2 linked regions of the Serinibacter salmoneus genome follow. The protein of the gene in region 2 interacts with the protein of the main gene of each other region in a pairwise test. Links are inferred from orthologs where the notes say so. Each region holds a gene or a part of one and is shown on either strand. Other genes may lie near its edges.

Region 1 (4,528 bases), 1.4 Mb from region 2 along the record:
TCTCTCGGCCCTCGCGGTGGCGTCGGCTCGCGCGGCGGTGAGTCGTTCGATCTCGGCGCGCTGGGCCTCGATCCGGCTGGTGGCCGCGGCCACCTGCCCCTCCAGACGGGCCAGCCCCTCGCGGCGCTCCGCCGCAGCGCGATGCACCCGTGCGAGTGCGCGCTCATGCTCGGCGGCAGCGGCCTCGGCGGCCTGACGGCGGGTGGTCGCCTCGGCCAACGCCTGTTCGGCTGCCTCGACCTCCGCGGCGATCTCCGCGTCCAGTTCGCGGGCGCGCGCGGCCTGCGCATCCAGTTCATCCGGGTCCGGGCCCGTGCGTGGCGCACCGGCCTGGGAGTCCAGCAGTGCCCGCCGCTCGGCGGCGAGCGACACGGTTCCCCGCAGTCGTTCGCGGATACCGCTGAGGCGGTACCACTGCTCGGTGGCCCGGGCCAGGGCTGGAGCGGCCTGCTCCGCCTCGGCCTCGCGCTCCGCATAGCGCCGCTGGGCGCCCGCGAGCGTCGCCTCGAGTTCGCTCTTGCGTGCCTCGATCGCCGCCAGGTCGGCCTGGCCCTCCTGCAACCCCTGGCGCGCGGCGGCGAGATCATCCGCCAGGAGCCGGGCCGCAGCGTCGCGCAGATCGGCCTGGATCACGGCCGCTCGCCGGGCCACGGCGGCCTGTTTGGCCAGGGGGCCGAGCTGGCGTCTGATCTCGGTGACCAGGTCGCTGATCCGGGCGAGGTTCCCGGCCGTGGACTCGAGCTTGCGCAGCGCCTTGTCCTTGCGGCGGCGGTGCTTGAGGATCCCGGCGGCCTCCTCGATGAAGCCACGCCGTTCCTCCGGGGTGGCGCGCAGGACCGCATCGAGTTGCCCTTGCCCGACGATGACGTGCATCTGGCGGCCGAGGCCGGAGTCGGAGAGCAGGTCCTGGATGTCCAGGAGCCGGCAGGTGGTGCCGTTGATCGCGTACTCGCTGCCGCCGGAGGCGAACATGGTGCGCGAGATCGTCACCTCGGTGTAGTCGATCGGCAGTGCGCCGTCGGCGTTGTCGATCGTGAGGGACACCTCCGCACGGCCGAGCGCCGGCCGCGAGGAGGTGCCCGCGAAGATCACATCGGCCATCTGGCCGCCGCGCAGCGACTTCGCGCCCTGTTCGCCCATGACCCAGGCGAGGGCGTCGACCACGTTGGACTTGCCGGAGCCGTTGGGCCCCACCACCACGGTGATGCCCGGCTCGAAGGTGAGGCTGGTGGCGGACGCGAAGGACTTGAAGCCCCGCAGCGTCAGCGACCTCAGGTACACGTGGGTCTCAGGCGGCGAACCAGAGCGCGATCTCGCGCTCGGCGGACTCCGGGGAGTCCGAGGCGTGCACGAGGTTGCGCTGGACCTTCTCGCCGGTGTCGCCGGCGAGGTCGCCGCGGATCGAGCCGGGGGCGGCGGCGGTGGGGTCGGTGGCGCCGATGAGGGTGCGGATGCCCTCGATCACCCGGTAGCCCTCGACGATCAGCGCCACGAGCGGGCCGGAGCTCATGAACTCCACCAGCGGCGGGTAGAAGGGCTTGCCGACGTGCTCGGCGTAGTGCTCGGCGAGCAGTGCCTCATCGGCGGTGCGCATCTGCAGGGCGGTGATGGTGTAGCCCTTCGCCTCGATGCGACGGAGCACTTCGCCGGTGAGGCGACGCGCCACGGCGTCTGGCTTGAGCAGGACAAGGGAGCGCTGGATCTCGGTCACGGCTCCGAGACTACCGCCCGGCACTGGCACCGAGCGGGAGGTGGGTGTGCCGGCGGGTGTGTGTGCTAGCGGCTGGGGCGTGGCAGACCGGCGTGGTCGAGCTCGTCCAGGTAGCGCTCCTGGCGTTCGGCGTCGATCCGGGCGCCGAGGTGCAGCCCGATCACCCACAGCAGCGCGAACACGACCGCCACGATCAGGAACTGCACCCGCATCTCGGGGATCATCAGGCCCGCCACGAGCAGGCCTGCCTGGATCACCCAGCCGAGCACGTACCCTGCAGTCCAGCGCAGTGCGCCGGCCGCCACGAGGCAGGCCAGCGCCGCCACCGAGCCCACCACGATCAGGTGCCTGGTGGGGACGGCAGCCAGACCGTAGGCGGCGAGGGCGGCGAAGAACACCACGAAGGCCTCCAACGACAGGACGGTGGCGGAGAACAGGCGGCGCGCGGAGCGGGGCGCCGCAGGTGCCGACTGCGGCACCTGCGGCGCTGGTGCGGAACTCACAGTTCCCCGAATCCGTCCTCGAACGCCTCCACGACGGCGCGCAACGCCTCGCTCCCGGCGGGTCCCTCGGCCACGACCGTGACCTCGCTGCCCGCCTTCAGGCCCAGGCCCATGAGGGAGAGCAGGCTGGCGGCGTTCACCCCGTTGAGGGTGACCTGCGCGTCGAATCCCGCGACCAGTTGGGCGAGCTGCGCGGCGGGGCGCGCGTGCAGGCCCTGGGGGTTGCGCACCGCGACGACGGCGGAGACCTCCTGCGCGGCGGCTTCCTCCAGGAGTTCCTCGGCCTCGTCCACGACCGCGGCCTCCTCCAGGAGTTCCTCGGCCTCCTCCTCGACCTCGGCCTCGGCCGCTGCCTCGGCGAGCTCGCTGGTGATCTGCCGTGCCGCAGCGGCGACAGCGCCCACCACCTGGGCGATGTCGCCGCCGGTCTGGGCGGCCACCGCGGCGGCGACGGCACCCTCGGCGAACGGGCCCGGTGCGAGCACCACCCGCTCGTCCTCGAGCATGTCGATCACCGCCTCGGCGGTCATCCGGGCGGAGCCGATGTCGGCGAGCAGCACCACCCCGGTGCAACCGGAGTCGAGCTCGGCGGCCACGGCCCGCTCGACCACGTCGAAGCTCGTGCCCAGGCGGGCGTCGTCGGTGCCTCCGGCGGGCTTGAGCACCACGTCCCGGGCCATCTGCGAGGCCAGTTCGCAGGCGCCCGCGGCCAGTAGAGCGGAGTGGGACACCAGCACGAGTCCCACCGTGGCGGTGCCCACCGCCGTGCGCGCGGTGGCGTCCGGCGTGGTCATGCGGAGTCCTCGGCCGCGGCGCGTGCAGCGGCGTCCAGCAGCAGTGCGCTGGACTCGGCACCGGGGTCGCGGTGCCCGACGCTGCGCTCCCCGAGGTAGCTCGCGCGCCCCTTGAGGGCCACGAGCGGCTCGGTGGCCTCGGCCCCGCGGGCCGCGGCGTCGGCCGCCGCCCGCAGGGTCGCGGCCGGGCTCTCCCCGGCCGCGCTGGCCTCCCCGGCGGCCTCGACCGCGGGGGTCCAGGCGTCGACCATGGTCTTGTCACCCGCGTTCGCCTTGCCACGCGCGACGATGCCCTCCAGCGCCGCATCGAGCAGGGTGTGCACCCCGACGGCGTCGATCGCCTCGACGTTGCTCACCTTCGCCGCGCGCAGGAAGGCGGTGCCGTACAGCGGCCCCGCGGCACCACCGACGGTGGACATCAGCGTGGTCGCCACCAGCTTCAGCACCCCGCCCACGGTGTCGGCCTCGGACTCCTGGACCGCCCGGTTGGCGGCCGCGAAGCCGCGCGCCAGGTTCTCGCCGTGGTCACCGTCGCCGATCGCCCGGTCCAGTTCGGACAGATCCACCCGCTTGGTGGTCACGACGTCGGTGGCAAGGTCGATGAAGCGCCGCGCCCAGGCGGCGTTGAGCTGTGCAGTCACAGGCCCCACCGTAGCGCCGCCGTCTTGACCGGAGCGTCGTAGAGCTCCTTCATGGACTCACTCAGGCGCAGCACGGTCACCGAGGCACCCTGCATCTCCAGGCTGGTGACGTAGTTGCCCACCAGGGAGCGGGCCACGGTGATGCCGCGCGCCTCCAGCCGCGCACGGGCGTGGCGGTAGACGATCGCGAGCTCGGAGGCCGGGGTGCCGCCCATGCCGTTGACCAGCAGCAGCACCTCCTCCCCTTCGCCCACGCCGAGGTCCTCCACGACCGGGTCGAGCAGCATGTCGGTGATCTCGTCGGCGGAGGCCAGGGGCACTCGCCGGCGTCCCGGCTCGCCGTGGATCCCGATGCCGATCTCGATCTCGTCATCGGCCAACTCGAAGGACGGCTTGCCGGCGTGCGGCACCGTGCAGGCTGTCAGCGCCACGCCCATGGAGCGCATGTTGGCGTTGACGTCCGTGGCGACCTGGGTGACGGCGGCGAGGTCGTCGCCCCGCTCCGCGGCGGCCCCGGCGATCTTCTCCACGAGCACGGTTCCCGCCACGCCGCGGCGCCCGGCGGTGTAGAGGGAGTCCTCCACGGCGACATCGTCGTTGACGATGACGGTGGCGACCTCGATGTCCTCGGCGTCCGCGAGCTCGGCGGCCGTCTCGAAGTTCAACACGTCGCCGGTGTAGTTCTTCACGATGTGCAGCACGCCGGCACCGGAGTCGGCGGCCTTGGTGGCCACGACGATCGGGTCGGGTGTGGGCGAGGTGAACATGGCGCCCGGGACTGCGGCGTCCAGCATGCCGACCCCGACGAACCCGGCGTGCAGGGGCTCGTGCCCGCTGCCACCGCCGGAGACGATGCCGACCTTGCCCGCCACCGCGCCG
Region 2 (8,027 bases):
ACCCCTGGGATACCCAGCGCGTAGGGGTCCCAGGAGGCCCGCGGGCGCGCCACCATCCGCCAGATCGACACGGCGCCGGCGGCAATGTCCCCGCCGATGTAGTTCGCGTTGTGGTGGGCCATCTCGGCCGCTGGCACGCACCTCGAGGCCACGATCACCTCCCGGAATCCCGGAGCGAACCGCTCGATCTGCCGCGTCACGTCCTCGGTGACATCCCGCGTGGACCCCGCCGGTACGTGTGCGTAGGTCCACAGCGGCCGCAGACCCGCCGCGCTGCGCCGCGACGGGTCGAACCGGTCCGGTTCGCTCGCCAAGACCATCGGTGCCTCGGCGTGCCGCCCGGCGGCGATCTCCGCCTCCGCGAGCGCCATGTCGGCACGCGATCCCCCCACGTGGACCGTCCCTGCCCGGGACACCCCGGGTGCCGCCCACGGCACCGGCTCGGAGAGCACGAAGTCCACCTTGGCGGCGGCGTCGCCGTACCGGAATGCCTCCAGCCCACGACGCACCCGCGCCGGCAGCCGATCGCCCCAGATGCTCGCCGCGGCGCGCGGGGTGACGTCCATCAGGTACGCCCGGGCCCGCGGCAGGTCGCGCCACGTGGTGACCGGCACGCCCGTGCGCACCACACCCCCGTGCGCCACCAGGTCCGCGAGCAGCGCGTCGGCGATCGCCTGGCTGCCACCCACGGGGATCGGCCAGCCGCCGGCGTGCGCGAGCGCCCCCAGCAGGAGCATCGTCCCCGCCGGCGCGAGCCCGGGCACCGGCGCAATGGCGTGGGCCGCCACGCCCGTGAGCAGCGCGGGCGCCTCCTGCCCGGTGAAGCCCCGATCCCACGCCACGGTCCCCTGGCCGAGCAGCCCGCCGGCGAAGGCGAGCGCCGCCCGCATCCCGCCCGCGCTGAGCAGCTCGGGTGGCACGGACCGCTTGTCGCCCATCGCGAGCGCGACCACGGCATCGGAGTGCTGCGCCAGGGGCGCCATCAGCGAGCGCCAGGCTGCGCCGTCGGGCCCCAGGCCCTCGACGGTGCGATCCAGGTCCCGCCACGCCAGGCCCGCACGGCCACCGTCCAACGGCTGGGCGTAGGAGACCTCCGGCACGGCGAGCCGCACCCCCCGGGCGGCGAGGTCGAACTCCCGCAGGAAGGGCGAGGCGAGCGCCATGGGGTGCACGGCGGAGCAGATGTCGTGCACCACCCCCGGGGCGAGCTGCAGGTCCAGGGTGCGTGATCCGCCGCCCAGGGTCTCCTGCGCCTCCAGGAGGGTCACCGAGAGTCCCGCCCGCGCGGCGGTGACCGCCGCGGCCAGGCCGTTGGGCCCGGAGCCGACGACGACGACGTCCGTCGCCTCCCGTGCCACGCTGAGGCCTAGACCGGCCCGCCCGGCTTGGCCGGGTCGGTCGCGCGCGGTGTGACGCCGGCGCCGAGGTCGAGGCTCGGCATGATCTCCGAGAGCCTCGTGAGCCACTCCGGGTGCTCCTCGCCGAAGCAGCGGGCCACCACCCGAGCCATCGCGTAGGCGGCCGTGGAGGCGCCCGGCGAGGCGCCGAGCAGGCCGGCGATCGACCCGTCGGAGGAGGTGATCACCTCGGTGCCGAACTCCAGGGTGCCGCCCTTCTCCGGGTCGGGCTTGATGATCTGCACCCGCTGACCGGCGGTGATGATGCTCCACCCCTCGCGCTGGGCGCCGGGGAACATCTTGCGCAGGGTCCGCAGCTTCGCCCCGGGCGTCGCCAGGAGCTCCTTGATGAGGTACTGCACCAGGCCGAGATTGTCCCGCGCCACCGAGAGCATCGGCACGATGTTCCCGGGCCGGATGGTGCGCAGCGCATCGAACACCGACCCGAACGCGAGGAACTTCACGCTGAACCCGGCGAACGGGCCGAACAGCAGCGCGGTGCGGCCGTCCACCACGCGGGTGTCCAGGTGGGGCACGGACATCGGGGGCGCCCCGACCTCCGCCCGCCCGTACACCTTGGCGTTGTGGCGCTTGACGATGGCCGGGTCCTCCAGGCGCAGGAACTGCCCCGCGATCGGGAAGCCGCCGTACCCCTTGATCTCCGGGATGCCGGAGGTCTGCAGCAGTCGCAACGCGCCGCCGCCCGCACCCACGAACACGAACTTGGCCTTCACGGTCCGCGGCTCCCCGATGGAGGTCCAGGAGCCGTCACGCAGCGCCAGGCGCCAGTGCTCGCCCCGGCGCTTGACGTGGCGCACGTGGGTGGCGGTGTGCACGACGACGCCGCGCGCCTTGGCGGCATCCAGCAGCGCCTTGGTCAGGGCACCGAAGTTGACGTCGGTGCCCTCCTCGGCGCGGGTCGCGGCCACCGTGGCGTTCGCCGGGCGGCCCTCCATCAGCAGCGGTGCCCACTCGCGGATCGTGTCGGGGTCCTCGGTGAACTCCATACCGGCGAAGTTCGGGTGCTCCGAGAGCGCCGCGTACCGCGCACGCAGGTACTCCACACCGTCGGCCCCCTCCACCAGGGTCATGTGCGGCACCGGCTGCAGGTAGGTGGACTCCTCGGGCAGGATCCCGGCTCGGGAGAGGTAGGCCCACAGTTCGCGCGAGGCGCGGAACTGCTGGTTCACGCCCACGGCCTTGGTGATGTCCACCGTGCCGTCGGGCGCCTGCGGGGTGTAATTCAACTCACACAGCGCCGCGTGCCCCGTGCCGGCGTTGCGCCAGGGGTCGGAGGACTCCTGGGCGGGGTCGGAGAGCCGCTCGTACAGGTGGATCCGGGCGGTGGGGTCGAGCTCGGACAGCAGCACTGCCAGGGTGGCACTCATGATGCCGCCACCGATCAGTGCGATGTCGACCTCGGCATCGCTGCGCTTGGGGGCCATAGGTCCTACCGTAGGCGCTCGGGGTGCCGTAGCGCCAAAACCCGTCAGTTGATCCGCGGGCCGCGCATTGCGCGGCGCGGGGATCAGCCGACGGTGTCGGCGCGCAACACCACGGCGATATCGGTGATGCTCGTGAGTTCCGAGACCGGCCCGATGCCCAGTTCGGCGGCGATCGCCTCGGCCTCCTCCAGCATCTCGGCGTTCGCGTAGAAGACCGTGGAGACCTGCGGCTGCGCGGACTCGTAGTTCCCGGCCGTCACGTTGGTCCAGCCGGCCGCCACGAGTTGCTCCTGCGAGGCACCGGCAGCACCGGCCACGCCGGAACCGTTGAGCACCCGGACCGGCAGCGCGAAGTCGAGCGTGACCTCCGGCTCGGTGGTCTCCTCCTCGGTGGGTTCGGCTGTGGTCTCGGCCTCGGTGGCCTCACCCTCACCCGCCTCACCGTCGGTCTGCTCACCCTGCTCGGCCTCGGCGTCGTCGGTGCCCTCCGTGGCCTCGCCCTCAGCGCTCTCGGTCGCGACGGACTCCTGGGATGTCGTGGTCGAGGCCGAGGAATCGCCACCGTTCGTGGCGATGTTCACCAGCACGATCGCGAGCACGGGGGCGGCGATCACCACGGCGATCAGGGGCCACCACACCGCCCACCACGGGCGGGGTGCGCGATGCACCGCCTGCGGGCTGCGTTCACGCCCGCGGCGGTCGAACTCGTCCTCGGGATAGGGGTAGTCGTCCGATGCCACGGTGCGAGACTAACGGGTGAGCCGCATCAAGACACCTCGCCCAGCCGACGGGCGCTGCGCGCCTCGTGCCGACCGGCGCGCATCCGGCGCAGTCGCTTGACCAGCATCGGGTCAGCGGCCAGCGCCGCGGGAGAGTCGATCAGGGTGTTCAGGACCTGGTAGTAGCGGGTGGCCGACATGCCGAACCGCTCGATGATCGCGGACTCCTTGGCACCGGCGAACCGCCACCAGCCGCGTTCGAACTCCAGCACGTCTGCCTCGAGCTCGCTGAGCTGCGCCGTCACCTGCTCGGCGAGGACCGTCTGCTGCGCCATCATCACCCTCCTGTCGCCCTGGTGGCCCAGTGTAGGGGGCGAGTCACACCCATGTCATTCGTGCCCGTGACGCCGCCCGCGGCACCTGAGAGGATGCCGACGTGGCGACGCAACCCCTGGACACGCTCATGGCACCCGACTGGGCCGAGGCCCTCGCGCCGGTGGAACCCGCGATCCGCGCCATGGGAGAGTTCCTGCGCGCGGAGGTCACCGCCGGCCGCGGGTACCTGCCGGCGGGCGAGCACGTGCTGCGCGCCTTCCAGCGCCCGCTCGCCGACGCCCGAGTGCTCATCGTGGGTCAGGACCCCTACCCCACCCCGGGTCACGCGGTCGGGCTGTCGTTCTCCGTCGCCCCCGAGGTGCGCCCGATCCCCCGGTCGCTGCAGAACATCTACACCGAACTCACCGAGGATCTCGGGGTGCCACGCCCGACCTCGGGCGACCTCACCGGATGGGCGGACGGCGGCGTCGTGCTGCTCAACCGGGTCCTCACCGTGACACCAGGGCGCGCGGGATCGCACCGCGGGAAGGGGTGGGAGCAGGTGACCCAGCGGGCGATCGAGGCCCTCGTGGCGCGCGGCGGCCCCCTGGTGGCGATCCTGTGGGGGCGCGACGCGCAGGGCCTGGCGCCGATGCTCGGCGAGGTGCCGATCATCGCGAGCCCGCACCCCTCGCCGTTGTCCGCACGCTCGGGGTTCTTCGGATCCCGCCCGTTCTCACGCGCGAACGCGGCGCTGCGCGAGCAGGGGGCCGACGGCGTGGCGTGGGCGCTGCCGTAGCCTCGCCCGGGCGGGGCACCTGCGGCAGGATGGGACCATGCATGAGGTTCGGTGGTCCTCCTACCTGGCGCTCGGCGACTCCTTCACCGAGGGGCTGTGGGACGTGCTCGACGACGACGGCTCCCCCAGCGTTGAGCTCGCCGCCTGGGCAGCGGTGAACTCCCAGACGCCACAGGCGCACTCCTTCCACCTGCGAGGGTGGGCCGACCTGCTGGCGGGTCACCTCGCTCAGGCACGCGGCGCGCAGGGTGATGGCGGCCTGCGCTACGCCAACCTCGCCGTCCGGGGCTGGCAGCTGGGTCAGATCATCGACGAACAGGTGCCGCAGGCCCTCGCGATGAAGCCGGACCTGGTCTCGCTCGTCGGCGGCGGGAACGACATCCTGCGGCCGGCCGTGGACATCGACACGGTGGCCGACCGGCTGGAGGAGGCCGTGGCCACGCTTCGTGGGGCCGGGATCGACGTCCTCCTGGCCACCGGGATCGACGCCAAGGGGTCGACCCTGATCTCCACCACACGCAGCAAGGTCGGCATCTTCAACTCCCACATCTGGTCGATGGCGCGCCGCCACGGCGCGATGGTGCTGGACGTCTGGGGGATGCGGAGCCTGCGGGACTCGCGGATGTGGAGCAGTGACCGGATCCACCTACTGGCGGACGGGCACCGCCGGGTGGCGCAGGCCGCGCTCGTGGCGCTCGGCCTGGAGCCGGAGGACCATGCGTGGGACGACGTGGAGACCCCGCTGACGCCGCTGGGCACCCGGCAGCGCCTCACGGCCGATGCGGAGTGGCTGCGCGAGCACGCCGGCCCGTGGGCCGCGCGACGGCTGCGCCGCGCGGTTCCCCACGACCTGCGGCGCGCGAAGCAACCGGACTGGCTGGAACTCGACGCTCGCTGACCTGCCCTCACCCCGCACGTGTGACACACCTCACCCCACGGGTCCGCGATGGCTGGGTATGGTCGATCGCGAGCACGTTTGCCCCCATGAGACCGCGGTGGGCACCGTGAAGCCAGTATCACACCAGGGGGGTTCCATGTCCGATTCCGCCATGCGTCCGCACGCGAGCGCGACCACGCGTCGCACCGTCCTGAAGGGCGCGGCCTGGAGCGCGCCGGTCGTCGCCACGAGCCTGGCCGTTCCCGTCGCCGCCCGCGCATCGACCCAGCCCTCCGGCGCAGCCACGGGTCGATTCGCCTCCTGTGGGGGCGGCACCCAGCAGGGCGAGATCACGGTCGAGTTGGCGGGCCTGCCGGTATCGAGCAGGTGGCGCCTCATCACCGAGATCTCCTGGGTCGATGGGGTGCCCGCGTTCGACCCCGCCGACGTGCTGGTCGAAGGACCTGTGGACACCCGCAGCGCCACCGCGGGCTCCGCCACGGTGGAGTCCTCCGCCGCGAGCGGTACCTGGACGATCACCACGCCCGCCTACGACTCCATCGAGCGTTCCTGGAGCGCATACGTCCACGCCCACGTGGTCTCGGCGGACGGATCCATGGACCTGGTGACCACCTCCAACGCCATCTACGTCGACGGCCCGGAGTGCAGCGCCTCCTGACCACGACCACGAGAGCCCCCGACCGCCATGCGGCTCGGGGGCTCTCGTCATCCGTGGGATCGGGTGATGGCGCTCAGTGCGCCGCAGCCGCGCGATCGGGCTCTGCGGCCGCCGCCGAACCGACGCCGCGGCGCAGGAGCAGTGCGAGCCCCGCCGCGGCCATCCCGATGGCACCGCCGATGAGGAAGGCCAGGTGCGTGCCCTGCGACAGCGCCTCGACCTCGCTCGCGCCGCCCTCGATCGCGGCGACCTCCCGGGTCACCATGATCGCGACGAACGCCGCGGTCCCGGCAGCGCCCGCGAGCTGCTGCAGCGTGCCGATCATGGCGGAGCCGTGCGGCACCAGCGGTCCGGTGAGCGATCCGAGCGCCACGGTGAACATCGGCGTGAACACGAGGGCGAGACCAAGCGACATGAGGATGTGCGCGGCGGCCATCAGCCACACCTGCTGCGGGCCGACGGCGAGCAGCACCAGGGCGCCACCGGCGAGCACGAGGCCGGGAACCACGAGGGGGCGCGCCCCGAGCCGGTCGCACAGCCGGCCCACGGTTGGGCCGAGCAGCCCCATCGCCAGGGCGCCCGGCAACATCACCAGCCCCGACCCGAGGGGGTCCAGCCCGAGCACGTTCTGGGCGTAGAGGGGCAACAGCAGCATGACGCCGAACATGGAGAACATCGCGATGCACATGACCGCGGTCGCGATCGCGAAGTCACGCACCGTGAGCACCCGGATGTCCAGCAGGGGCCCGGTCCCTCGGACCAACGCGAGCTGCCGCAGGCCGAAGACCACCAGGGCGAGCGCCCCGACGACGATCGGCAGCCAGACCGGGACGACCGGGTCGGCCTGGGCTGCTTCGCCGAGTCCCGCCAGGCCGTAGACCAGCCCGCCGAAGCCGAGGATCACCAGGGGCAGGCTCAGCGCGTCCAGCGGGGTGTGGTTGCCCTCCGCCTCGCCGCGCACCCACAGCCAGCCGGCCACGAGCGCCAGGAGCGCGATGGGCAGCACGAGACCGAAGATCCAGTGCCAGGACAACGACTGCAGCACGAGGCCGGAGGCGGTGGGGCCCAGGGCCGGCGCGGCCGCGATCACCAGGGAGACCATGCCCATCACGCGCCCACGGATGGCGATCGGCACCACGCTGATCACGGTCGTCATGAGCAGGGGCATCATCACGGCGGTCCCGGAGGCCTGCACCACGCGGGCACCGAGCAGCAGGGAGAAGGTCGGCGCGAGCGCGGCCAGCGCCGTCCCGATGCTGAACGTGGTCATCGCGAGGAGGAACGCGCGCCTGATCCCGAGCCGGCCCAGCAGCCACCCGGTGGTGGGGATCACCACGGACATGGTGAGCAGGAACGCCGTGGTCAACCACTGCCCCTGGGCGGGCGTGATGCCGAAGTCGTCCATGATCGGTGGGAGGGCGACCGCCATCGTGGTCTCGTTGAGGATCACCACGAAGGCGGACACGAGCAGCAGGGCGAGCAGGCGCCGGTTCGCGGGCGTGAGCCGGGCCGCGTGCGGATCGAACGGGAGCGGGTCGTGCGGTGCGGGCGCGTCGGCCTGCGGCGAATGGGTTGTCATGAGGTCCCTGAGGTGCCGGAGTGGGATGCGAGCATCAGTATGACCGTCGCGGTCAAGCGGATTCATCGGTCGTGCCCGCACCGGGAGTCGGTGCCGCTGCGGGGGTCCTCCCCGCGGTGATGGAGCCCCCTATCGGATTCGAACCGATGACCTGCTGTTTACAAGACAGCTGCTCTGGCCAACTGAGCTAAGGAGGCGCGCGCCGCGCGTACGCGGC

What was found. The genes of interacting proteins can lie anywhere in the genome.
Region 1: the proteins of ATL40_RS10510 (region 2) and ndk interact in binary tests that used the Escherichia coli proteins (3 or more experiments, as listed by UniProt). The link is inferred for Serinibacter salmoneus from one-to-one orthologs.

Annotation. Positions count from the first base shown.
Region 1 is NZ_PDJD01000001.1:964,503-969,030, reverse strand. What follows is about bases 1-2,702. They hold ndk (nucleoside-diphosphate kinase), read right to left. Parts: upstream 1,712-2,702; coding sequence 1,289-1,711; downstream 1-1,288. Other genes in these bases: dhaM (dihydroxyacetone kinase phosphoryl donor subunit DhaM), read right to left, coding at 2,211-2,702; ATL40_RS04170 (DUF4233 domain-containing protein), read right to left, coding at 1,777-2,214; smc (chromosome segregation protein SMC), read right to left, coding at 1-1,281. Also shown: more of dhaM, read right to left, coding at 2,703-3,008; dihydroxyacetone kinase subunit DhaL, read right to left, coding at 3,005-3,649; dihydroxyacetone kinase subunit DhaK, read right to left, coding at 3,646-4,528. UniProt on the Escherichia coli protein: Major role in the synthesis of nucleoside triphosphates other than ATP. The ATP gamma phosphate is transferred to the NDP beta phosphate via a ping-pong mechanism, using a phosphorylated active-site intermediate.
Region 2 is NZ_PDJD01000001.1:2,349,296-2,357,322, forward strand. Bases 2,887-5,836 are described here. They hold ATL40_RS10510 (uracil-DNA glycosylase), read left to right. Parts: upstream 2,887-3,997; coding sequence 3,998-4,675; downstream 4,676-5,836. Other genes in these bases: ATL40_RS10500 (LytR C-terminal domain-containing protein), read right to left, coding at 2,926-3,582; ATL40_RS10505 (DUF3263 domain-containing protein), read right to left, coding at 3,609-3,896; ATL40_RS10515 (SGNH/GDSL hydrolase family protein), read left to right, coding at 4,713-5,573; ATL40_RS10520 (hypothetical protein), read left to right, coding at 5,710-5,836. Also shown: ATL40_RS10490 (phytoene desaturase family protein), read right to left, coding at 1-1,358; mqo (malate dehydrogenase (quinone)), read right to left, coding at 1,367-2,842; more of ATL40_RS10520, read left to right, coding at 5,837-6,231; ATL40_RS10525 (DHA2 family efflux MFS transporter permease subunit), read right to left, coding at 6,305-7,810. UniProt on the Escherichia coli protein: Excises uracil residues from the DNA which can arise as a result of misincorporation of dUMP residues by DNA polymerase or due to deamination of cytosine.